DNA from 2 places in the Shewanella sp. 553 genome. Region 2 is predicted to be linked to the other one. Evidence: predicted binding sites of a transcription regulator. Region 2 holds the regulator's gene; the other holds the start of a gene.
What was found. The regulator NrdR, encoded in region 2, represses ribonucleotide reductase genes. The targets are predictions, from matches to a motif close to AAACACNANATNTNGTGTTT.
Positions count from the first base shown of each region.

Region 1: a site for NrdR is predicted at 3,759-3,778, ahead of nrdD (anaerobic ribonucleoside-triphosphate reductase). Genes of this name have one in related genera too.

Region 1 is NZ_CM181701.1:2,413,579-2,421,012, reverse strand. It holds gene AC5YBZ_RS10850 (DEAD/DEAH box helicase) at 126-1,469, opposite strand; gene rssA (patatin-like phospholipase RssA) at 1,674-2,624, shown strand; gene AC5YBZ_RS10840 (hypothetical protein) at 2,851-3,549, shown strand; gene nrdD (anaerobic ribonucleoside-triphosphate reductase) at 3,810-5,927, shown strand; gene nrdG (anaerobic ribonucleoside-triphosphate reductase-activating protein) at 5,989-6,456, shown strand; gene AC5YBZ_RS10825 (YibL family ribosome-associated protein) at 6,543-6,899, shown strand; gene ribA (GTP cyclohydrolase II) at 7,145-7,434, shown strand, end outside.
Region 2 is NZ_CM181701.1:1,065,371-1,072,804, forward strand. It holds gene ettA (energy-dependent translational throttle protein EttA) at 1-629, opposite strand, end outside; gene glyA (serine hydroxymethyltransferase) at 1,021-2,277, shown strand; gene nrdR (transcriptional regulator NrdR) at 2,401-2,865, shown strand; gene ribD (bifunctional diaminohydroxyphosphoribosylaminopyrimidine deaminase/5-amino-6-(5-phosphoribosylamino)uracil reductase RibD) at 2,903-4,036, shown strand; gene AC5YBZ_RS04790 (riboflavin synthase) at 4,063-4,734, shown strand; gene ribBA (bifunctional 3,4-dihydroxy-2-butanone-4-phosphate synthase/GTP cyclohydrolase II) at 4,802-5,905, shown strand; gene ribH (6,7-dimethyl-8-ribityllumazine synthase) at 6,030-6,506, shown strand; gene nusB (transcription antitermination factor NusB) at 6,521-6,925, shown strand; gene thiL (thiamine-phosphate kinase) at 7,287-7,434, shown strand, end outside.

The DNA of each region.
Region 1 (7,434 bases), 1.3 Mb from region 2:
AATGAGCAGCAGTTGCTAAAACAAATTACGCCATAAAAATCATCTTTTGCTGTAAATCCTAGCCGTTATGCAAGGGATCCCAAAGCGTTGAGCGGCTGGTTGGCCGCTCATTTTACAAAGTGTGGTTATTCTTCAGGGGTGTCTTGCAAGGTAGACTTAGGTTTGCGCAGCATAGGCGCATCGCCAATATCGACACCTGTGATAAAGCGTTTATCGCGGTTATCTTTGGTCTTGGCTGTGGATTTTGCCTTAGCGGGTCTAGCCTTGTTTTGCGCCGCTTTTTTAGCGGTGGCCGGCTTACCTTTAGGTTTTGCTTTGAGGCCGCTAAATTTGGGTTTTAACCCTGCTATTTCGCTTAGTTCAAATGTGCGGCGTAAAAATAGCTGCACTTGTTTGAAATTGTCCCAATCTTTTGGGCCCACAAGTGATATAGCATCACCTTTAGCACCAGCACGGGCGGTACGGCCAATGCGGTGAATATACTCTTCGGCTAACTTGGGCATATCGAAGTTAATCACCAAAGAGACGTTGAGTAAGTCTAAGCCGCGTGAAGCCACATCAGTGGTGACCAAGATCTGTTGTTGACCGCGGCTGAATTGATCCATTATCTGATTACGTGCCGACTGCTTTAGCTCGCCGCTCAGTGAGGCGGTGGTAAAGCCTTCATCGGCGAGTTTTGTGGCTAGACGGTCGGTATCACTGCGGGTGGCAGTAAAGATGATCACCTGCTTATGTTGTTCTTGCTTCAGGAGCGTCAGTAACAGCTTTTCTTTGTGGCCTAAGTTATCGCACAGATAGACTTTTTGGGTAATATCTTGGTTTTCAACGTTTGAAGCCCCAATCGACACATGCACGGGCTCTTTTAGCAGTTCAGCCGCTATCTCGTTAATTTCACCATGATCTAGCGTCGCAGAGAACATCAACGTTTGACGACGTTTATGATCAGCCGCTTGGTTAATGGCGCGCAGCTGCTCGGCAAAGCCTAAGTCGAGCATTCGGTCGGCTTCGTCAAGGATAAGTAACTCAAGCCCGTTGAGGTGCAGATGACGCTGCTTAAGGTGATCGGCTAAGCGGCCTGGTGTCGCCACCACAATATGGGGATCTCTGGCGAGGGCTTTCGCTTGGTCATTAAAATTTTCGCCACCGAGAATTTTAAGCGCCTTATATTGCGTATTGGCAACCAATAGTCGTAACTGGCTGTACACTTGCGTTGCCAGCTCTCGAGTTGGCAATAAAACGAGTACGCGAGGATCGCGTTTACTCAATGCTTTGGTCGAGATAATACGCTGCATAGCGGGCAGTAAAAACGCCAAGGTCTTACCCGAGCCGGTTTTAGACGATGCCATTAGATCCTTTCCCGATAGGCCTACAGGTATCGATTGCTCTTGGATCTCGGTCGGCTTGTCGATGCCCATATGTTCTAGGCTGGTTAGTAGGCGTTTATCGAGTGAAAAATCTGAAAATTGCAAAGGTGTGCTCCAAAATATCAATAAGAGCGCATTATACATCGACTTGGGGCTTTCAGCCATTAGGATTAGTGCTTGTGGACGACGGATATCGTAATCCCGTTAAATAAGCCATTTTCGCGCGCCATGCTTTAGCCTATGATGGATGGCAGATAAGGGGTATGCCTCTAATTGATACTAGGCAGCAATGAGTAAGGGAGATAATAGATGGCGACAATCGGTATCGCGTTAGGCAGCGGCGCAGCCAAGGGCTGGGCGCATATTGGGGTGCTTAATGAATTAGCCAAAATGGGGATCAAACCAGACAAAGTCGCGGGCTGCTCTATTGGTTCAATCGTCGGTGCTGCCTATGCCCAAGATCACCTGAACGAACTGCAACAATGGGTGAGTGGTTTTTCCAGTTGGGATGTCCTTGGCTTAATGGATTTAAGCTGGCGTAAAGGTGGCTTAATTGGCGGTGAAAAGGTATTTGATGTGATGCAGCAGCATATTGGCGTGCTCGACATTGAACAGATGAAGCGTCCCTTTGCCGCCGTGGCAACTGACTTGTATAGCGGGCAGGAGATCTGGTTTCAACGCGGCAATTTACGCCATGCGGTGCGCGCCTCGTGTTCAATGCCGGGCATCTTGCCTCCGGCTCGCATTGGCGATCGTTGGTTGGTTGATGGTGCAGTGGTTAATCCTGTGCCGATATCTGTGAGTCGGGCGATGGGCGTCGATTTAGTGATTGCGGTCGATCTTTATGGCCATCGTAAGACGCGCATAGAGCAACTGCCCGTGTCGTTGTCGTCTAGCGCGCAAGCGTCGGTGCCAACCGCAGAGGAGGCAAAGGCTCAAGGACAAGATGTCGGCTTTATGGATCTGCTGGCGCGAGGCCGAGAATATGTGTCGGGATTAACCGATAAGTTTTCTCTGGGTAATCGCAATCAACCAGGGATGTTGGCTGTGATGTCACAATCGATGGATATTTTAGAGCAGCGCCATAAACGGGTACGGTTAATGGGCGATCCTCCCGAACTGCTGATCACCCCAAATGTGGCTGACATCGGCACCATGGAATTTCATCGGGCTAATGAAGCGATAGCCGCCGGAGAGCAAGCGGTGAAGCAGGTGGCTCATGTTATCACCACTATGCTGGAAGAGTTTCCGCATAAATAATCAATTTAAACGGCTATTACTTGCTTATCAGTTAAGGCGATTAAATTTGGTTGCCTAGCGTGTCAATAGACGCTATGCGGACTTGATAGTGATTCGATGATATTTAATCAGGTAAGACCTAAGGTATTTATTAGCTATCATCGGATCTCTTGCGGTATTTTGTTAAAAAACGGCCTAGTTTTTGCTTTAACAGAGTATTCGTTTAGCTGTCGTCGATATTTTGACAATGAATTCAATTAGTCATCTTCCAACAACTTCAAGTCATCAACAGGTTGCCGACGCCTATAGTGGTGCGGTTAATCATCAAACTCAAGGCGCTAATGCTCCAGCTGACAGGGTGAGCTTAGGCGAGCGAACAGGCCCAGTACAGGCAAACGGGGCGACTATCCCTCAAGAAGAAGTGTCGTTATCGCCTCGGGCGCAGCGAGCACAAAAAATTGAGGCGATGGCGGGCGACTTTTTTAGTGCTGGCGAGTTTAGTATCAATGATATCCCTAAGCTTATTCAGCGGTTACATCAAGATGGTATCTTGTCAGATAACCAGCTAAATCGCTTAAGCTCTGCAGGGTTTGAGATCCCAGAGCCCAATGAGGCGTCGCAATCACTGCTGGACTTTATTGACAGTAAGCAAGCAGGGTTAACGCAATCGGAGCCTGATAAGGCGCAGCATAAAATGCTCGATGACGCTAAAACCGTGCTGAATAACATGGACGGTATTGATGGCGCATTATACAGCCAAACCGCCGCTCGAGTATCGGCGCAGTTAACTGTGTTGATCAATGCCGATACCAATATGCCTGCCATGGAAAAAGAGCAGTGGCAAGGATTAAAATCGACCATGCAATTAGCTGCCTCGATGGGAAATTCACAACAATCGAGCGGCCAATTAAGCAGTTATTTGGCGTTATCTAAGCGGCTTACGTAACTTACCTACACTTATCCACAGTTTGTCCCGACTTTTTACATTATCTAGCCTTGTTTCGATGCTTGGTCAAGGCCACTTTTTAAGATAAGTGGCCTAGTTTGCAGTAATCTTTTGTCGCAAAATACCATCGGTAAAATCATGATCTGGATCAAGGTACTTCAAGTGACTTTGTAGCTTAATGCGCTACATATTGTGTCTTAATGTTTTCTTGGCACTATATATGGTGTCATTTTAAACGTTACTTGAGGAGATATTAAACAATGCCAGTAGTTATTAAGCGGGATGGTTACCGCACGCCTTTTGACGAAACAAGGATCAGAGATGCGGTAATTGCCGCTGCAAACTCAGCAGGTATTGATGATGTTGCCTATGCTACTCAAGTCGCGAGTCAAGTGAGCCGTGCCATGGCTGATGTGGCCGAAGTGGATATTCACGATCTGCAAGACGCCGTTGAAAACCAACTGATGGAAGGCCCCTATAAAGCCTTAGCGCGCGTGTATATCGAATATCGTCACGATAGAGATGTCCATCGAGAGCAGAGCAGTCGACTTAATCGCGATATTCGTGGCCTAGTTGAACAAAGTAATGCTGCCTTGCTTAACGAAAACGCCAATAAAGACTCAAAAGTGATCCCCACTCAGCGTGATCTGCTCGCCGGTATTGTGGCCAAGCATTATGCGACTCGCCATATTTTACCCAAAGATGTGGTGTCGGCCCATGAAGCCGGTGAGATCCATTATCATGATTTGGATTACGCGCCTTTTTTCCCGATGTTTAACTGCATGCTAATTGATTTAGCTGGCATGTTGACCCACGGTTTTAAGATGGGCAACGCCGAAATTGAAACCCCAAAATCGATCTCTACGGCCACAGCGGTTACGGCGCAAATTATTGCTCAGGTAGCAAGCCATATTTATGGTGGCACCACCATTAACCGCATCGATGAAGTGCTGGCGCCATTTGTGGCTAAAAGCTATGACAAACATTATCAAGTGGCCTTAAAGTGGGGCATTACAGATGCTAAAGCCTTTGCCACCGCGCAGACAGAAAAAGAGTGTCACGATGCGTTTCAGTCGTTGGAATATGAGGTCAACACCTTACATACCGCCAATGGGCAAACCCCGTTTGTGACTTTTGGTTTTGGTTTAGGCACCTCGTGGGAGTCGCGATTAATTCAAGCCTCAATGATGAAAGTGCGTATGGCTGGGCTGGGTAAAAACCGTAAAACGGCCGTGTTCCCCAAACTGGTGTTTGCTATTCGAGATGGTATAAATCATAAGCAAGGTGATTGTAACTACGATATCAAGCAGTTAGCACTAAAATGTGCCACCATGCGCATGTATCCAGATATTTTAAATTATGAGCAAGTCGAAAAAGTCACTGGCTCATTTAAAACTCCAATGGGCTGTCGTAGTTTTTTAGGTACCTACGAAGAAGACGGCGAGTTGGTGCATGATGGGCGTAATAACTTGGGTGTGGTGAGCTTAAACTTGCCGCGAGTCGCCTTAGAAGCCAATGGTGATGAAGCGCGTTTCTTTGCCATTTTAGATCAACGTTTAGCCATTGCTAGACGCGCATTAGATACACGTATCGAGCGGCTCGAAGGAGTCAAGGCGCGCGTTGCCCCGATTTTATACATGGAAGGGGCATGTGGTGTACGTTTGCGCGCCGATGATGATATTAGCCAGATCTTCAAAAATGGCCGCGCATCAATTTCGTTAGGTTACATAGGGCTGCATGAAACCGTTAATGCGCTTTATGGTAATCAAATACACCTGTTTGACAGTGAGCAGCTGCGCGCCAAAGCGATTGCCATTATTGAACACCTCAAAGCGGCAACAGTGCGCTGGCGTGAAGAGTCCGGTTATGCCTTTAGCTTATACAGCACACCGAGTGAAAACCTTTGTAGCCGTTTTTGTAAGCTCGACACTAAGGCTTTTGGGGTGATTGATGGCGTGACCGACAGAGGTTACTACACCAACAGTTTCCATTTAGATGTGGAAAAAAAGGTCAATCCTTACGATAAGTTGGATTTTGAGATGCCTTATCCAGCATTGACCAACGGTGGATTTATCTGCTACGGCGAATATCCCAATATGCAGCATAATATTGAAGCACTCGAAAATGTGTGGGATTACAGTTATAGCCGAGTACCTTACTATGGTACAAATACGCCGATTGACGAGTGTTATGACTGTGGTTTTACTGGTGAATTTAGCTGTACCAGTAAGGGCTTTACCTGTCCTAAATGCGGTAATCATGAGCCTAGTAGAGTCTCTGTGACACGTCGAGTGTGCGGTTATTTAGGCAGCCCAGACGCGCGGCCATTTAACTATGGCAAACAAGAAGAGGTTAAGCGCCGGGTAAAACACCTGTAGGCGTTAAGGTGAATGTAGGCGCGCTGATGCGCGCCTTAGTGTTAATAGGCTTGAGGCATAGATGAATTACCAGCAATACTTTCCAGTCGATGTGGTCAATGGCCCAGGTACGCGAGCGACCTTGTTTGTGTCTGGTTGCGAGCATCAATGCCGCGGCTGTTATAATCAGTCGACTTGGAGCGCAGCAGCGGGTCATCTATTCGATGCCGCCATGGTTGAGCAGATCATCACGGATCTGCAAGATACCCGTATCGTGCGCCGGGGGTTATCATTATCGGGCGGCGATCCGCTTTACCCGCAAAATGTGGCCCAGATACTTGCGCTAGTAAAGCGTGTTAAGCATGAGTGTCCAGATAAAGATATTTGGCTGTGGAGCGGTTATCGCTTAGATGAATTATCGACAGCCCAGCGCCAGGTGCTGCATTATGTTGATGTGTTGGTGGACGGTAAATTTGAGCAACATCTTGCCGATCCAAGCTTAAGATTTCGTGGCAGTAGCAATCAGATGATCCACCATTTCAAGCAATAGTGATATAATGTCGGCCAAACAGATAGGCGCAGTCAGCAATCTTGCATGATTGGCCGAGTATTATCGATTTACTTTAAGGCAAGTTAATGAATTTAAAGCAAGAGTTACAGCAACTTAATGACCGACTCGACAAATGTCGTCGTAAATTAGATGCGGCAGAAAAACGCGGTGATCACGCGGTGATTTTGCAGTTTAAGCAAGAGATCAATGCTGTAACGAAACAGATTGCCCATGTTAAAAACCAACAGACTCGCTTGTTGAACAAAAAAGGTACCGATGTAAAGTCGCTGCCTTTTAGTCGCGCACTGACTAAAGCAGAGCAAGCCGATATGGGCAAATTAAAGAAATCTGTCAAAGGATTAGTGGTTGTGCATCCAATGACTGCATTAGGGCGTGAAATGGGCTTAACCCAAGTCACAGGCTTCGCCCCGAAAGCGTTTTAATCCTCCATTGCCACTATTTGATTAGCATACGTGAGCGATATCCTATCGCTTATTGTGTGCTCGGCGTATGCTTAGCACTTTCAAATACGCTAGGGTGAAGTAATAACCGATGCAAGTACTCGGCTATTTCACTGTAAGGCAAAAACACATAAAATGCTCAGTCTGATAGTAAGGCCGCATCCTAGCCTTAGTTATTTTCTACCTCTTTTTTTGACTCGGACAGAGCGAGTAGTAAAGGTTATTTCATGTCAATTAAGTATGTCGCCACTTCAAAGTTACCTACGCCTTGGGGCGTATTCGCCATGCATGGTTTTGAAGACACAGACACTGGCAAAGAACATGTTGCACTCACTTTTGGTCAACTAGATGCCAATACCCCCATACTTGGGCGCATTCATTCAGAATGTTTAACTGGTGATGCGCTGTTTAGTTTGCGTTGCGATTGCGGTTTTCAACTACAAACGGCGATGCAAAATATTGCCGAGGCAGGCCAAGGCTTTATTTTATACCTTCGCCAAGAGGGACGAGGCATAGG
Region 2 (7,434 bases):
CCAGTGTAATCTTGTAAGAAGCGCTCTAGCCAAGCAACTGACTCGGCATCCAAATGGTTGGTCGGCTCATCGAGCAGCAACATATCGGGTTTTTCGAGCAGTAAACGACACAAGGCCACACGGCGACGTTCACCCCCAGATAAGACTTCAATTTTAGTGTCCCAATCTGGTAGGCGCAGCGCATCTGCGGCGCGCTCTAAGATGTTATCGAGGTTGTGAGCGTCTTGCGCTTGAATAATGGCTTCGAGGCGGCCTTGTTCTTTGGCCAACGCATCAAAGTCGGCATCGGGCTCGGCGTACAGCGCATAGACTTCATCTAAGCGAGCAAGGGCATTTTTCGCCTCGCTGACCGCTTCTTCAATCGCTTCACGTACGGTTTGCTGTTCATCCAGCTTCGGCTCTTGGGGCAGGTAACCGATTTTAAGGTCCTGCATGGGGCGGGCTTCACCCTCAATGTCGGTATCGAGGCCGGCCATAATGCGCAGTAGGGTCGATTTACCTGAGCCGTTGAGACCCAATACACCAATCTTGGCGCCAGGAAAAAAGCTTAAGGAAATATCTTTTAGGATCTGCTTTTTAGGTGGGACAATTTTGCCCACTCGTAGCATGCTATAAACAAATTGTGCCATAACAAATTTACTCTCCGACAAAACAATGGCGCCAATTCTACTGCAATCGTGTATGAACTTAAATCGTATTTTAGAAGATGGGCGCCGGCGGCGTGTGCATCAATTGCTTTTGGGCTGACTTTTCGGTTTATGCCACCCAAGGTTTATCCTAAAACGAAAACAGTGTTTTTTATCAAAGTGCTGTAAACAGTCACTTTTATGGCTTGTAACAGAATCCGCTTGCCAAACAATGACTCGCTTATGGCGTTGGCTGCTGTGGGGCACTTAGATGAATATTTCTAAGCCTGAATTACGGCTAATTTCATGTTGCTAATGCTGGGATTGTGATCAATTGCACTGTAGAATACCGCGCAACCCTACTTAAATAAGACTTTAACAGCTGGAGTGACCAATGCTGAAAAAAGAGATGAATATTGCGGACTTCGATCCACAACTGTTTCAAGCGATCCAAGATGAAACTCGTCGCCAAGAAGAGCACGTCGAGCTTATCGCCTCTGAAAACTACACCAGTCCTCGTGTATTAGAAGCGCAAGGTTCTCAGCTGACTAACAAGTATGCCGAAGGTTACCCGGGTAAGCGTTACTATGGTGGTTGTGAGTATGTGGATATCGCAGAAGAACTCGCTATCTCTCGCGCCAAAGAGCTATTTGGTGCCACTTACGCCAACGTTCAGCCTCACTCTGGTTCACAAGCTAACTCAGCGGTATTTATGGCGCTACTTCAAGGCGGCGATACCGTTTTGGGGATGAGCCTTGCCCACGGTGGTCACTTGACCCATGGCTCTCACGTGAGCTTCTCGGGTAAATTGTACAATGCCGTGCAGTACGGTATCGACGAAACCACTGGTAAGATTGATTACGCCGAAGTTGAGCGCCTTGCCGTTGAGCATCAACCTAAGATGATTATCGCCGGTTTCAGTGCCTACTCTGGTATTATCGATTGGGGCAAGTTCCGCGAAATCGCAGACAAAGTCGGTGCTTACCTGTTTGTCGATATGGCGCACGTTGCAGGTCTAGTGGCTGCGGGTATCTACCCTAATCCACTGCCACATGCACACGTGGTGACCACTACAACCCATAAGACTCTGGCTGGCCCACGTGGCGGCTTGATCTTGTCGGCCTGTGATGATGAAGATATTTACAAGAAGCTAAACTCAGCGGTATTCCCAGGTGGCCAAGGTGGTCCATTGATGCACGTTATCGCGGCTAAAGCGGTGGCGTTCAAAGAAGCATTAGAGCCTGAGTTTAAAACGTACCAAGAGCAAGTGGTTGTTAACGCCAAAGCGATGGCAAACACCTTTATCCAGCGCGGTTATGATGTAGTGTCTGGCGGTACCGACAACCACCTATTCCTGCTTGATTTGATTGCCAAAGATATCACAGGTAAAGACGCTGATGCTGCACTTGGCCGTGCCAACATCACAGTGAACAAAAACTCAGTGCCTAACGATCCTCGCTCACCTTTTGTGACCTCGGGTCTGCGTATCGGCTCGCCAGCGATCACGCGTCGTGGTTTCAAAGAAGCGCAAGCGGTTGAGTTAACTAACTGGATGTGTGATGTGCTTGATGACATCAACAACGAAGCCACTATCGAGCGGGTGAAAAACCAGGTCCTTGATTTGTGCGCTAAGTTCCCTGTTTACGGTTAACCTTAAGGGTTAAATCAGGTAAACTTCGATGGCCGCTATGATAGCGGCCATTTTTGTATCTCTCAGTTGGCTTTTTTATGCATGCCAACCGATCTATTTAAGTGCTTTTATGCTGGAGGCTCAATGTATTGTCCGTTTTGCAGCGCAACCGATACTAAGGTGATCGATTCTCGCTTGGTTGCCGATGGTCATCAGGTTCGCCGTCGCCGTGAATGCCTAGAGTGCCATGAAAGATTCACCACTTTTGAAGGCGCCGAGTTAGTAATGCCGCGAGTGGTTAAGCAAGACGGTAGTCGCCAGCCGTTCGATGAAGAAAAGCTGCGGGGCGGCATGTTACGCGCAGTCGAGAAACGTCCGGTATCTATGGATGAAATTGAGCAGGCACTAAGTAAGATAAAGTCGACGCTGCGCGCCACCGGTGAGCGCGAAGTCACCTCTGAGATGATAGGTAATTTGATGATGGACCACTTGGTCCACCTCGATAAAGTCGCCTATATCCGCTTCGCTTCTGTGTATCGCGCCTTTGAAGATGTGTCCGAGTTTGGTGACGCCATTGCGAAACTGCAGAGTCCTAAGTCGACCAAATAAACCGATTTTTAATCATTAGATTGCATGGATATGGCACATGGCGTGGTCAAAATTTGACATTGAAATGATGGCAAAAGCCATCAAGTTAGCGCGTAAAGGGCGCTATACCACTCGACCTAACCCGAGCGTGGGCTGTGTTATCACCCTGGCGGGCAAGGTGGTCGGCGAAGGTTATCATATTGCCGCGGGCGGCCCCCATGCCGAAGTGCATGCACTGCGCATGGCTGGCGAGCAAGCCCAAGGGGCAACCGCTTATGTCACTCTAGAGCCGTGTAGCCACTATGGCCGCACCCCGCCGTGTGCACAGGCGTTGATCGATGCGCAAGTGGCGCGGGTGGTGGTAGCGGTAACCGACCCTAATCCGCAGGTGTCTGGACGTGGTATCAAGATGCTGCAGCAAGCCGGCATTGAGGTCGATATCGAACTACTGCGTGATGAGGCGGCCGCGCTGAATCAAGGCTTTATGAAGCGTATGGCGACAGGATTGCCTTGGGTGAGCATTAAGTTGGCCGCCAGTTTAGACGGTAAAACGGCGCTGTCCAATGGCACATCGAAGTGGATAACGGGCGCTAATGCCCGTCGCGATGTGCAGCGAATGCGCGCGCGTCATTGTGCGGTGATAACCGGCATCGATAGCGTATTGCAAGATGATCCCAGCATGAATGTGCGCCATCAAGAGCTTGGCAGCCTAGCCGATTCTCTGCCTGCTGAGCTGTTAAAGCAGCCATTGCGGGTGGTGCTCGATAGTCAGGCGCGCTTAGGGAGCCAAGCAAAATTATTGGCCATCCCATCACCTGTCTTATTGGTGTCTTGTACGCCTTACAGCCCGTCGGTACAGGCCTTCTGGCCACAACATGTGAGCCATTTACAGCTTGACGCCCAAGAGGGGCGCGTGCCGCTCGCTGCATTGCTGGCGCATCTAGGGCAAACGTGCAATAGCGTGATGGTCGAAGCTGGCGCCACCTTGGCGGGGGCTTTTATGGCACAGCAACTGGCCGATGAATTGGTCTTATACCAAGCGCCTAAATTGCTTGGCAGCCACGGGCGTAATTTACTCCAGTTACCCGACTATACTCAGATGACGCAACTGCCTAAGTTAGTGTTAACTGATGAGCGTAAGCTCGGTGACGATACGCGTTTTACATTTAATTTATGTGCACACTCCTGTTAAAGTGCAGAGCAACTAAGTAGGTAAAGATGTTTACTGGGATCATTGAGTCAGTAGGAAATCTAAGAAAAATTGAGCGCCGTGGCGACGATATTCGTCTCACCGTGGCCAGTGGTAAGCTGGACTTAAGTGATGTCAAACTCGGTGACAGTATTGCCACCAATGGCGTGTGTCTCACCGTGGTGGAATGCTTAAGCGACGGTTATGTTGCCGATATCTCAGCCGAGACAGTGTCACTGACAGGCTTTGCTCATTATCAAGTGGGGCAAGCGGTTAATTTAGAAAAAGCTGTCACACCGACCACACGCTTAGGGGGTCATATGGTGAGCGGTCATGTCGATGGCGTCGCTTACGTCGACGATAGGCAATACCGTGGTAAGGCTATCGAATTTTGGTTAACGCCGCCTCAAGGTTTGGCGCGCTACATCGCCCATAAAGGCTCCATTACCATCGATGGCGTTAGCCTGACGGTGAATGAGGTGCAAGGCGAACGCTTTCGCTTAACCATAGTGCCGCATACCGCGGGTGAAACCACCCTGATTAACTTAAAAGCCGGCGATAGCGTTAATATCGAGGTGGATCTGATCGCACGTCATTTAGAGCGTTTAATGACGTATTCGGAGCACAATGCAGATGAAAATGTTAGCAAAGCCCCAGAAGTGACGCTGGATCTGTTAGCTCGCTCAGGCTTTTTAAGATAGAGGCTGGCATTGCCAACCAATAGCAGATTAAATATTTATTACTAGAAGAACATTTCAAGGTCTAACAATGGCACTACATAGCATAGAAGCGATTATCGAAGATATTCGTTTAGGCAAGATGGTTATCTTGATGGATGACGAAGATAGAGAAAACGAAGGCGATCTTATCATGGCGGCAGATCTTGTCACCCCTGAGGCGATCAACTTTATGGCGACATTTGGACGTGGTTTAATTTGCCAAACCATGACGAAAGCCCGCTGTCAACAGCTGAATTTACCCTTGATGGTTACCAACAATAACGCGCAATTTTCGACTAACTTTACCGTGTCGATTGAAGCTGCTGAAGGGGTGACAACCGGTATTTCTGCCCAAGATAGAGCCGTGACCGTGAAAGCGGCTGTGGCGAAAGATGCTAAGCCAACCGATATTGTGCAGCCAGGGCATATTTTCCCGCTGATGGCCCAAGAAGGGGGCGTTTTAGTGCGCGCAGGTCACACCGAAGCGGGCTGTGATATTGCCCGTCTTGCAGGTTTAGAGCCTTCAGCTGTTATCGTTGAAATCCTGAATGACGATGGCACCATGGCGCGTCGTCCCGATCTTGAGATTTTTGCCGAAAAGCATGGCCTAAAAATAGGCACCATTGCTGATTTAATTGAATACCGTAATACCAAAGAGACCACAGTGGTGCGCGAGGCTAAGTGCAAATTGCCAACCCGTTTTGGTGAGTTTGAGATGATCACCTACCGTGACACCATAGACAACCAACTCAACTATGCCTTAATCAAAGGTGATGTTAAGCCAAACAGCTTAGTGCGGGTACACCTGCAAAATACCTTTAATGATTTACTTCATTCTGAGCGCGATGAAAAACGCAGCTGGTCACTCGAAAAAGCCATGGCACGTATTGCCGATGAAGGCGGCGTATTAGTCTTACTGGGGCATCAAGAGCACCGCAGTGAAATTTTGGCCAAGGTCAAGGCATTTGAAGCTCAGGACAAAGGCGAAGCTGCAGCCCCAGCCCAATGGCAAGGCACCTCACGCCAAGTGGGTATCGGCTCGCAAATCTTGGCCGATGTGGGCGTCACCACAATGCGCCTGCTGAGTTCGCCAAAGCGTTACCATTCGCTGTCGGGCTTTGGGTTAGAAGTCACTGAATATATTGCTGATTAATACTCATGTGAGTAAATTCACTCATTTGGTTTAAATTGCATGGGGATCAACGTCGTGTGCTGTGGTATTATACGGCCTCTTTTTTCCCGTGCCGGGTTTGTTAAAGCTAATTTAGGTAAGATAAATGAACGTAGTTCAAGGTAATATCGAATCGAAAAATGCCAAAGTTGCCATCGTGATCTCACGCTTCAACAGCTTTGTTGTTGAGAGTTTGCTTGATGGCGCGTTAGATACGCTAAAGCGCTTTGGTCAAGTTGCAGATGACAATATCACGATTGTACGTGTGCCTGGCGCTGTAGAGTTGCCTCTAGCGGCTCGTCGTGTGGCAGCAAGCGGTAAATTTGACGGTATCATTGCGCTAGGCGCGGTGATCCGTGGTGGTACTCCCCATTTTGATTTTGTTGCAGGCGAATGTAACAAAGGTTTGGCTCAGGTTGCGCTTGAGTTTGATCTTCCAGTTTCATTTGGTGTGTTGACCACAGATACCATTGAGCAAGCCATTGAGCGCTCAGGTACTAAAGCAGGTAATAAGGGCGGCGAAGCGGCTCTTAGTTTGCTTGAAATGGTCAATGTTCTGCAAGAACTAGAACAGCAGTTGTAAGATTAGGAACAAGAATGAAACCTTCAGAGCGCCGTAAAGCCCGCCGTCTAGCGTTACAAGCTATCTATTCATGGCAGCTAAGCGGAAATAATGTTGCCGATGTGGAGCATGAATTCCTCACTGAGCAAAAAATCGATGGTGTCGATGTTAGCTATTTTCGTGAATTGCTATCGGGAACCACCATAAAGTGCGCCCAGTTAGATGAGTTAATTACCCCTCATATTGAGCGTCCGTTCGATGAGGTTTCACCTATCGAAAAAGCGGTATTACGTCTGGCGACGTATGAGCTGACTTTCCGCAAAGACGTGCCTTTTAAGGTTGCGATTAACGAAGCGATTGAGCTAGCTAAGGCCTTTGGTGCCGAAGATGGTCATAAGTTTGTTAATGGCATTCTCGATAAGATAGTCGGTAGAAAGTGATAGTCGAAACGGTATCCTAGGATGCCGTTTTTTTTGTTATCATCGCTAGGAATTGTTGATTTTTTATGCTTGTTTCAGCCGCCGATTATGGGGGGGGTTGGCAAGGTGTGCCGATGACCTTGAGTCATCCACAGCTCATAGCCTACAAGAGCCTAATACCTGCTAAGTTACGATGCCATAGCGATTGTAAAACTGCAATAGCGCTGTGATGAGTGTTTGGCTTAGCCTTTAAGCCTCATACCATAGCCATGCACTAACGTATTGAGCCCGAACAACTACTAAGTATTAAAAAAATCAATGTCTTAGGTGTTGCCCTGATGGATGTGGGCCAACACATTAACTTTATAATGGTTGTCAAACTGTGAAAGAGTTTAACGTAATTGAGCGTTTTTTTGCTGAGCGCGGTCAAGCTCGCCGCGACGTAGTATTAAGTGTCGGCGATGACTGTGCCTTAGTTAATCCAGCCGAACATAAATCTATCGCTATCTCATGCGATACTCTCGTTGAAA